DNA from 2 places in the Cutibacterium acnes genome. Region 2 is predicted to be linked to the other one. Evidence: predicted binding sites of a transcription regulator. Region 2 holds the regulator's gene; the other holds the start of a gene.

Region 1 (4,665 bases), 480 kb from region 2:
GACGTTCATTTTGTGTGCCATGAACCCATCCTCTCGCATCGACACGAATCCCACACGGGCAACCAGCCAGCTGTGGTTAAAGCCCGGCGGCAGCAATAAATCCGTCGCAGTCTCCGTCAATTTGTACCCGTTCACCAGCCGGAATCCAGACGGCCTGACCGCGTACGATCTCGTCAGTTCCATGAGAGCCTGAACAGACCGCATACCCATCCGTAATGAGGAGTATTCGAGCTAGCTCGCTTGCCGGCATCATGGCGGGGCAGGTGGTGTCGAGGTCGAGCTGCCAGAGTCGGAACTGGTCGTCAATGCCCGGGAATACGCGCATTCCCGGGTCTACCTCCTCCGCCGCAATGATCCGTGGCTCCTGGGTCTGGAACGAGACGATTTGGATGAGGGAATCGATGTCAATGTGCTTGTTGGTGAGTCCGCCCCGCACGACATTGTTGGAATCGGCCATGATCTCAATGCCCGTGCCCGATAGGTATGAGTGCATGAGTCCCGGGGGTACAGACAGCGCCTGGCCCGGTTTCAGGTGAACTCGATTGAGCATGAGCGCTGCCAGGATCGAGGGGTCCCCGGGAAAATACTCGTCGAGCTCGACGGCGGTGCGAGCGAACTCTCCCAGGGGTGTGTCCTCTCCTACGTGGTTGACGGCTCCTGAGACCACCTCGGTGACGATCTGACGCCGTACGTCGTCCCCCGCGAGGCAGTTGAGGAAGGTTTCGGCAAGGGCGGCCGAACCGGAACGTTCGGTCAGCGATCCCAACACCGGGTCAGTCGGGGTGAGGACCTCTAGCTCATCGAACAGCTGACGGGTCTCGTGCGGATCGCGGAATCCGCACAACCCCTCAAAATCGCTGAGGGCGACGAGAATCTCGGGCTGGGGCCAATCGTCGACGAAGGTGCGGTGGGGGTCGTCAACGCCAATGCCGTCCTGGTTCTCTCGAGCGAATCCAGCCCGTGCCATCGCGGCGTCAGGATGAGCTTGCAGACTTAACGGGTGGTAGGCCGAGAGGATTTTGAGGAGAAAGGGTAAGCGGGCACCGAAGACTTTTCGGCTGCGATCACCGAGTTCGTCAGGGTGAGCGTGGATGTAGTCGGTGAGCGGTATGCCATCGAGGGTCGACGGCGAGGTCTCATGGGCCCCGAGCCAGTATTCGGCCCACGGCTTTCCGTCAGCCTCTTTTCCGAGGATGTCTGGGATCGCATCGTAGGAGCCCCAGGAGTACGTCCGAACCGTTCCGGTCAGGCGTTTCATAATGTGCCTCTCGTCATGTGCATCGTTGCCGACGTCGTAGGTGTCATCTGAGCAGTTGTGCGCTACGGGAGCGGCGTTGCTGGCTGCGAACCCGCTGAAGTCGTCCCACCAGGGACGGCGCGTACTGGGCGGCCTTTTCGTCGTCGATGAGCTCGTTGAGTCGCAGGTGGTATCGGGGGGACGATAGGCCGAGGCTGTCGCGAATGGCGGTCTCCTTGTCAACGCTCAGACTCCCGGCTTGCCAGGACTCCTCAAGATCCAAAATCGCGCGATCCGAGGCGCACAACTCGGCGGACTCTGCGGATTCGGGGGTGATGGAATCTGACACAGTGCCAGTTTAGGGGCCATCCCGGCATAAACGGGTGGGTGACGTTGCGGGCCCCGTCGTCATCGTTGGTAGTACGACTGGACATGTTCCGCTCACGAACTCTTTGCACTCGCTGGGTGTGAGTGCTAAACATGTCATTGGCACTCGACAAGCGAGAGTGCTACCGCCCGGATTGGTGTTGCGAGCGCCGGTACGAGTGGTCCTCCCGGTGATGAGATCACCAGATCGTCCGTCGCGGGCATCACGGGGAATCACAATGCGGGGTCGCTCCCGCCACATCAATCTGACGTCCACGGGCTACCAGGCCCACCGGAGCGGAGGAATCCCCTAAACATGGCAAAGCTCATCGAATTCAACATCGAGGCCCGCCGCGGGCTCGAGGCGGGCATGAATACCCTCGCCGACGCGGTCAAGGTCACCCTCGGCCCCAAGGGCCGCAACGTCGTTCTCGAAAAGTCGTGGGGCGCTCCCACCATTACCAACGACGGTGTCTCCATCGCCAAGGAGATCGAGCTCGACGATCCCTATGAGAAAATCGGCGCCGAGCTCGTCAAGGAGGTCGCCAAGAAGACTGACGACGTCGCTGGCGACGGCACCACTACCGCCACCGTTCTGGCGCAGGCCATGGTTCGTGAAGGCCTGCGCAATGTCACCGCTGGCGCTAACCCGATGGGCCTGAAGAAGGGCATCGAGGCCGCCGTCCAGGCTGTTAGCGCTCGTCTGTCCGACATGGCCATCGACATCGAGACCAAAGACCAGATCGCCTCTACCGCCTCCATCTCGGCCGCCGACCCCACCGTCGGCGAGATTATCGCCGAGGCCATGGACAAGGTTGGTAAGGAAGGCGTCATCACCGTCGAGGAGTCCAACACCTTCGGCCTGGAGCTTGAGCTCACCGAGGGCATGCGTTTCGACAAGGGCTACATCTCGCCCTACTTCGTGACTGACACCGAGCGCATGGAGGCTGTCCTCGAGGATCCCTATATCCTTATCGTCAACTCCAAGATTTCATCGCTGAAGGATCTCCTGCCGGTCCTTGAGAAGGTTATGCAGTCGGGCAAGCCGCTGTTTGTCATTGCCGAGGACGTCGAGGGTGAGGCCCTGGCTGGCCTCATCGTCAACAAGATCCGCGGAACCTTCAAGTCTGTCGCCGTCAAGGCTCCAGGCTTTGGCGATCGTCGCAAGGCTATGCTCAATGACATCGCCATCCTGACTGGTGGCCAGGTTATCTCCGAAGAAGTTGGCCTGTCCCTCGACGCGGTGACCCTGGACTTGCTGGGTCGCGCTCGTCAGGTTGTCGTCACCAAGGACGAGGCCACCATTGTCGACGGTGCCGGGGATTCCGAGCAGATCGCCGGCCGTGTTTCTCAGATCCGTAAGGAGATCGAGAACTCCGACTCCGACTACGACCGCGAGAAGCTGCAGGAGCGCCTCGCCAAGCTCGCTGGCGGCGTTGCCGTCATCAAGGTGGGCGCTGCTACCGAGGTTGAACTCAAGGAGCGCAAGCACCGCATTGAGGACGCCGTGCGTAACGCTAAAGCCGCCGTTGAGGAAGGCATCATCCCTGGTGGTGGTGTCGCCCTGCTGCAGGCCTCCAAGGCCGCTGAAATCGAGGGCCTGGAGGGCGACGAGCTCACCGGTGCACAGATCGTTCTGGCCGCGTGCACTGCCCCGCTCAAGCAAATCGCTATCAACGCTGGTCTTGAGGGCGGCGTCGTGGCTGAGAAGGTCGCTGGTCTGCCCGCAGGACAGGGCCTCAACGCGGCCAATGACGAGTATGTCGACATGGTAGAGGCCGGCATCATTGACCCGGCCAAGGTGACCCGTTCGGCTCTGCAGAACGCCGCGTCCATCGCGGCCCTGTTCCTCACCACTGAAGCCGTCATCGCTGACAAGCCCGAGCCTGTTAAGGCTCCCGCTGGCGGCGGTGATATGGACGGTATGGGTGGCATGGGCGGCATGATGTGATCGTGCATTGCCTTCGCTGATTTGAGGTGGGGCGGTCCTAGTGGCCGCCCCACCTCGCTGTCTTGTTACAAACGTGGTAGTTGTTCGTGCGGTGCGCATGCGTACATGAGAGAGTCAGCTCACTCCGGGAAGGATCAGATGGCTGGGGTGATGATGTCACGCACCAAGGTGTCGAGATCGGCATCGGCCTGGAGGAACTGGCGAAGAGTTCTGCGGGTGGCACCAAACGTGTCGAACTCCTTGATCGTCATTCCATCAGGATCGTAGGCGCGCATGAACTCCGGGATCTTCTTGAGAGCATCGAGATGCTCGGCAGCAACCGGTTCATCTATGCGTGGGACAACGTGGTAGTCAGAGTCGTTAATGCGCTTTTGCCACTTGAACGGCGGGGAGACCACGAGGTCGCCACCGATAAGTTCGGACCACTGCAAGACGTTGCGGAATGCGGCGCACAGCACCCGGGAGTGGAATCCGCGCTCGACGAAGATCTGGTTGGCGCGCTTGATCGCGGCAATGCCGGCCCACTCCAGGTGTCCGGGGTCGATAAAGAGGCGGTCGCGCTCGGCCACGATTTTGAGCCAGTCGTCAAGGCGACCGGCCATAATTGTCACTACAGGTCCCATTTCGTCAATGGGCTTGCCTTCGGCTACACGACGCTGCAGCCCTCGCTCGATGGCCTCAGCCGATTTCACTGCCTGAGATACGGTGAAGGACACCGTCACGTTGACCGAAACGCCACGGTAGGTGGCCTCCTCGATCGCCTCTATGCCCACAGAGGTGCAGGGGATCTTGACGATGATGTTTGGCGCAAGATTACTGAACTCTTCGGCCTGGTCTGCCAGAGCCTTGGCGTCGCGATGCAGCCGCGGATCGGTCTGGATGGAGAGACGACCGTTTCGGCCCTTGTGCTCGACGAAGATCGGCTCGAGGAGCTTTGCGGCTTCGACTGACATGTCCTTGATGGCCTGCCATCCGATTTGGGACTCTCCCCACGTGGGATTGTTCTCGGCGATAGCGCGAATACGGTCTTCCCAGATGTCTGGATGCTTCTTGATGGTCGTGTAACCGATAACCGGGTTGCACGTGGCACCGACGCCGCCGAATGCAATGG
Region 2 (4,665 bases):
GGATGCAGGTCTGCCAAAACCAGACCAGCGTCGGTTATCAGTACGACGGTGGTTTTGCGGAATATATGATCGTCCCGCCGCAAGTACTCAAGGTAGACGGCCTCAATCGCATCCCCGACGACGTCGATTTCGACGAGGCCAGCGCCGCCGAACCTTTCGCCTGCGCCATCAACGCCCAGGAACAACTCGGCATCGAAAAAGGTGACTTCCTCGTCATCTTTGGCGCCGGCCCGATCGGGTGCATGCACACCCGTATCGCGCGTGGCGTGCACAAGGTCGGCACTATCGTCATGATTGACATCAACGCCGAACGCCTCGCAATGTCAGCCGCTGCCGTCAAGCCCGACATCACCATCGACGGTTCACAGGAGGATGTCGTCGCCAAGGTCATGGAACTTACCAACGGTCGCGGTGCCGACGTCATCATCACCGCGACCCCGGCCAACATCACCCAGGAACAGGCCTTGTCCATGGCTGCCCGCAATGGCCGTATTTCTTTCTTCGGCGGCCTGCCCAAGACGAACCCAACGATCACCTGCGACTCGAACCTGATCCATTACCGTCAACTCCACATCCACGGCGCCAATGGCTCGGCCCCCGAGCACAACAAACGTGCCTTGCAGTACATCGCCTCGGGACAGGTTCCGGTTAAGGATCTCATCACCCGTCACGTCAAACTCGACGACGTCATGACGGTCTTTGATATCGTCGCCAAGGGCGAAGCCATCAAAGTGACCGTCGAGCCCTGAACCCAACGCCAAGTTCTCAATCGCAAACGGTGAGGTTAGCCATAGCCCGCAACTGGGCTAAGCCGACCACACCGGCGGTCGAGGTTCTCAATACCCCGTCCGACACCGTCACAGGGCGTGCACCGGCCGCGACGAAGGCCTCCACTTCCTGGCTGGTGATGCCACCCTCTGGCCCGACGATGAAGATGACCTCACCGGATGCCGGCAGCTCCTGATGCACCAGCGGTTCACTGGCCGACTCGTGCAAAACGTAGGCGGCCTGGGCATTGCAAATCCGCTTAACAACTTCACGGGTCTGCGCTAGTTCTACCTGCGGCACAAGAAAACGTCGAGACTGTTTGGTGGCCTCACGGGCAGCCGCTTGCCACCTCGCGACGCCCTTGGCTTGCTTGTCGCCCTTCCATCGCACGATGCTCCGATCAGCCTGCCAGGCGAGGATTTCGTGAACTCCCATCTCGGTGAGGGTCGCCACCGCCAGCTCAGCTCTATCGGACTTCGGCAATGCTTGGACGGCGACCCATCGATGCGTGGTCGCGGGAGTATGGAGGATCTCAACGGTCTCGACGCTAACTGACCCCTTCGTCACCTCAATGGCAGGGCCGCGAACGGCATGACCCTGCCCGTCGGTGACGAGAACAGTCTCACCTACCCGAATGCGTCGAACCGAGCCAGCATGGTGGCCCTCTGCATCGGTGATTTCTACCACCGATCCGGGCACAGCTGCGGCGACCTCGCCAAGAAAGCAGGGGTCACTCATCCGCCAAAAGCTTCCTTGATGCGGGAAAACATGCCGCGACCGCCTGATTTCTCTACCGACGCCGAAGCATTGGTTTCTTCCCGAGCCTCAGCTAGCTGACGCAGCAAATCCTTCTGGTGGGAGTCAAGTTTCGTCGGTGTCTGGACGATGAACGTGACACCAAGATCACCACGCCCGTTGCGACGAAGCCTCGGCACGCCTCGTTCGGAAACGACGATCCGGGTTCCGGACTGGGTGCCGGCCGGCACCTCGACAGTGACGGTCTTAGTATCCTCGGCGAAGTCCTCGCGATCGGCTTCCAACGTGTGCATGAGGACCTTCGCCCCCAGCGCTGCGGCCGTCATCGGGATGGTGACAACCATCTCGAGGTCGTCACCGTGACGGGTAAAGACATCATGGGGACTGACCGTCATCTCGATATACAGGTCACCGGCCGGACCACCTCCGGGACCGACTTCTCCCTGGGAATCGAGATGGATGCGGTTGCCGTCAGCCACTCCGGCGGGAATCTTGACGTTGATCGTGCGAGTGGTGCGTACCCTCCCCTCACCGGAACACTCCTGGCAGGGATCAGGAATGACCGTACCGTAACCATGGCAGGTCGGGCAGGGTTGGCTGGTGCGGATATCACCAAGGAAGGAGCGCTGCACGGTAATGACCTCACCGCGCCCCTGACAGGTATCGCAGGTCACAGGCTCGGAACCGGACTGTGCGCCCTTACCCTGGCATTTCGGGCACACCACTGCGGTGTCGACTTCTAACGACTTGGTAACGCCAAAAACTGCCTCGGCGAGGCTAAGACGCATTCGGACCAGAGCGTCCTGGCCACGGCGGGTACGCGAGCGCGGGCCGCGGCCACCACCAGAACCAAAGGGAGAGCTGCCACCAAACATGGCGTCAACAAGATTGGTGAAATCGAATCCAGCACTGCTAAATCCGCCTTCGCCGAACCCGCCCATCCGGGCATTGGGATCACCGCCACGATCAAAAACGGCGCGCTTTTGCGGATCCTGGAGGACTTCATAAGCCTCTTGGACCTTTTTGAACTCCTCCTCTGATCCGGGCCCGGCAACATCGGGGTGGAGTTTCATAGCCTTACGGCGATACGCCTTCTTGATCTCGTCGGCACTCGCATCATGGGAAACGCCAAGAATCTCGTAGTAGTCGTTACTCAAGAATCATCCTTCTGCCAGGAACCGGCCCACATAACGGGCCACGGCTCGCACAGCTGCCATGGTTGAGGGGTAGTCCATTCGGGTCGGCCCGACGACGCCAAGACTCGACAAGGCATCCTCGGGACCGTAGGTGCTCGCCACTAACGAGGTCGATTGGAAAGGTACATCGGTGTTCTCGGCGCCGATGCGGACCGTAACCTCGCCAGCCTCCCCCGCGGTTGCCTCGCCGAGCAGTCGCATAAGGACGACCTGCTCTTCAAGGGCCTCAAGGACGGGACGTACCGCTGTCTCCCACTGTGCACCGAATGCGGTGAGATTGGGAACCCCGGCGACCACAACCCGAGCAGATGGGTCGACGGCAAGGATCTCGAGAACGGTAGCAATCACCGACGCTGCCCGAGGCCCTTCGGCCGGTCCCAGGTCGTCAAGAAAGCGGTTGAGCGAGTCGGCCGCTTCAGCGACTGTCAATCCGACGAGAGTCTCATTTAGCCGGGTGCGAAGTGCAGCAAGACTCTGCTCGTCGTGGCCCGGAAGCTCAACGATCTGCTGCTCTACCGATCCCGACGACATGATGAGCACGATAAGGATACGATCGGTCGACAAACTCACCAATTCGAGGTGACGAATCGTCCCCGTCGTCGCCACCGGGTACTGCATAATCGCTACCTGGTGGGTGATTTGAGCAAGCAGGCGCACAGTACGGCGCACGATGTCGTCAAGGTCCGCCGCCCCAGTCATGAATGCCTGAATGGCTCGTTGCTCAGGCGCCGAGAGCGGCTTGAGAGTAGCGATGCGGTCGACGAAGAGGCGGTACCCCTTGTCCGTAGGGATGCGCCCGGCGCTGGTGTGGGGGTGGGTAATGTACCCCTCCTCCTCTAGTACGGCCATGTCGTTACGGACGGTAGCCGGGGAAACGCGCAACCCGTGGCGTTCCACCAGCGCCTTTGAACCTACCGGCTCCTTGCTGGAGACGTAATCGGTGACGATGGCTTTGAGCACGTCGAGCTTGCGGTCGTCGAGCACAACCCCTCCTCACGCGATCCGGCCAAATGCACATCCCACTTTGGCACTCTCGGGTGCCGAGTGCCACCTTATCGCGTTCACACTCGGTCCTCCTGCCTCTCTCGCTGGCAGCACATTCCCCCCAAACGTGCCAGACTGGTGGCCATGTCGACGAATCCCGAGACTCCCCAATGGTTCGCCCTCACACCTCGGGTGTGGACAACCTCTGTTGAACCAGGGAGTGTCACTTGCGGACTGGTAGCTGGCGAGGACCACGTCCTCCTCATCGATACCGGATCGACTCCCGAGCAGGGGCATACCTTGGCGATGTCAGCAGCCCGCATGCTAGGCCGCCCCGTCGATCGAATCGTCGTCACCCATCACCACTACGACCACAGCGGTGGCCTACCCGGCATCACCGATGCTGAAGTGTGGATGCACGAGGCTGCGCTAGCTCACTGTCCCGACCTCCATGTCGACCACCCCGTATCTCTTATGGCGTATGTGAATTTGGGAGGATTGGGTGCCGAGGTTATCCATCCCGGCCCGGCTCACACCGACGGCGACCTCATTGTCATTGTGCGCGACGAAAAGATCACCTTCGTCGGAGACCTCGTAGAGACCGCAGGAGAACCACAATCTGACGAGACGACTGACGTCCGTGGTTGGCCACGGGCGATCGATTCGGTCATCACGGGCACCGACGGAGCCGGCATCTATGTTCCTGGACACGGCCAGCCCATAGATGCCACCGGCGTTATGAATCAGCGTGCCCAGCTCGCCGAGCGAATTCCCACGAATATCCCGCTCACCGACCGACATCTCCCTCTCCCCTGAAAGCCACAGCGAGGAGATTCAGCGCAGCAGTTTGGCTACCGTCTCATAAGCCTCTTCATCGGCGGCGACAATGAGCTTTCCGGAGGTTTCTCGCGAACCATATTCCGCCCCATCGACAGTACGCACTACTCCACCGACTTCTCGT

What was found. The regulator HrcA, encoded in region 2, represses chaperone genes, less so after heat shock. The targets are predictions, from matches to a motif close to TTGGCACTCGNNNNNNNCGAGTGCCAA.
Region 1: a site for HrcA is predicted at 1,724-1,750, ahead of groL (chaperonin GroEL). Genes of this name have one in related genera too.

The regions. Positions count from the first base shown of each region.
Region 1 is NZ_CP023676.1:487,700-492,364, forward strand. Features, by position in the region: gene CPA42_RS02435 (S-ribosylhomocysteine lyase) at 1-39, opposite strand, end outside; gene manA (mannose-6-phosphate isomerase, class I) at 77-1,258, opposite strand; gene CPA42_RS02445 (DUF3263 domain-containing protein) at 1,302-1,586, opposite strand; gene groL (chaperonin GroEL) at 1,920-3,554, shown strand; gene CPA42_RS02460 (transaldolase family protein) at 3,689-4,665, opposite strand, start outside.
Region 2 is NZ_CP023676.1:970,902-975,566, reverse strand. Features, by position in the region: gene CPA42_RS04935 (zinc-dependent dehydrogenase) at 1-749, shown strand, start outside; gene CPA42_RS04930 (16S rRNA (uracil(1498)-N(3))-methyltransferase) at 766-1,506, opposite strand; gene dnaJ (molecular chaperone DnaJ) at 1,503-2,681, opposite strand; gene hrcA (heat-inducible transcriptional repressor HrcA) at 2,685-3,704, opposite strand; gene CPA42_RS04915 (MBL fold metallo-hydrolase) at 3,849-4,520, shown strand; gene CPA42_RS04910 (inositol monophosphatase family protein) at 4,539-4,665, opposite strand, start outside.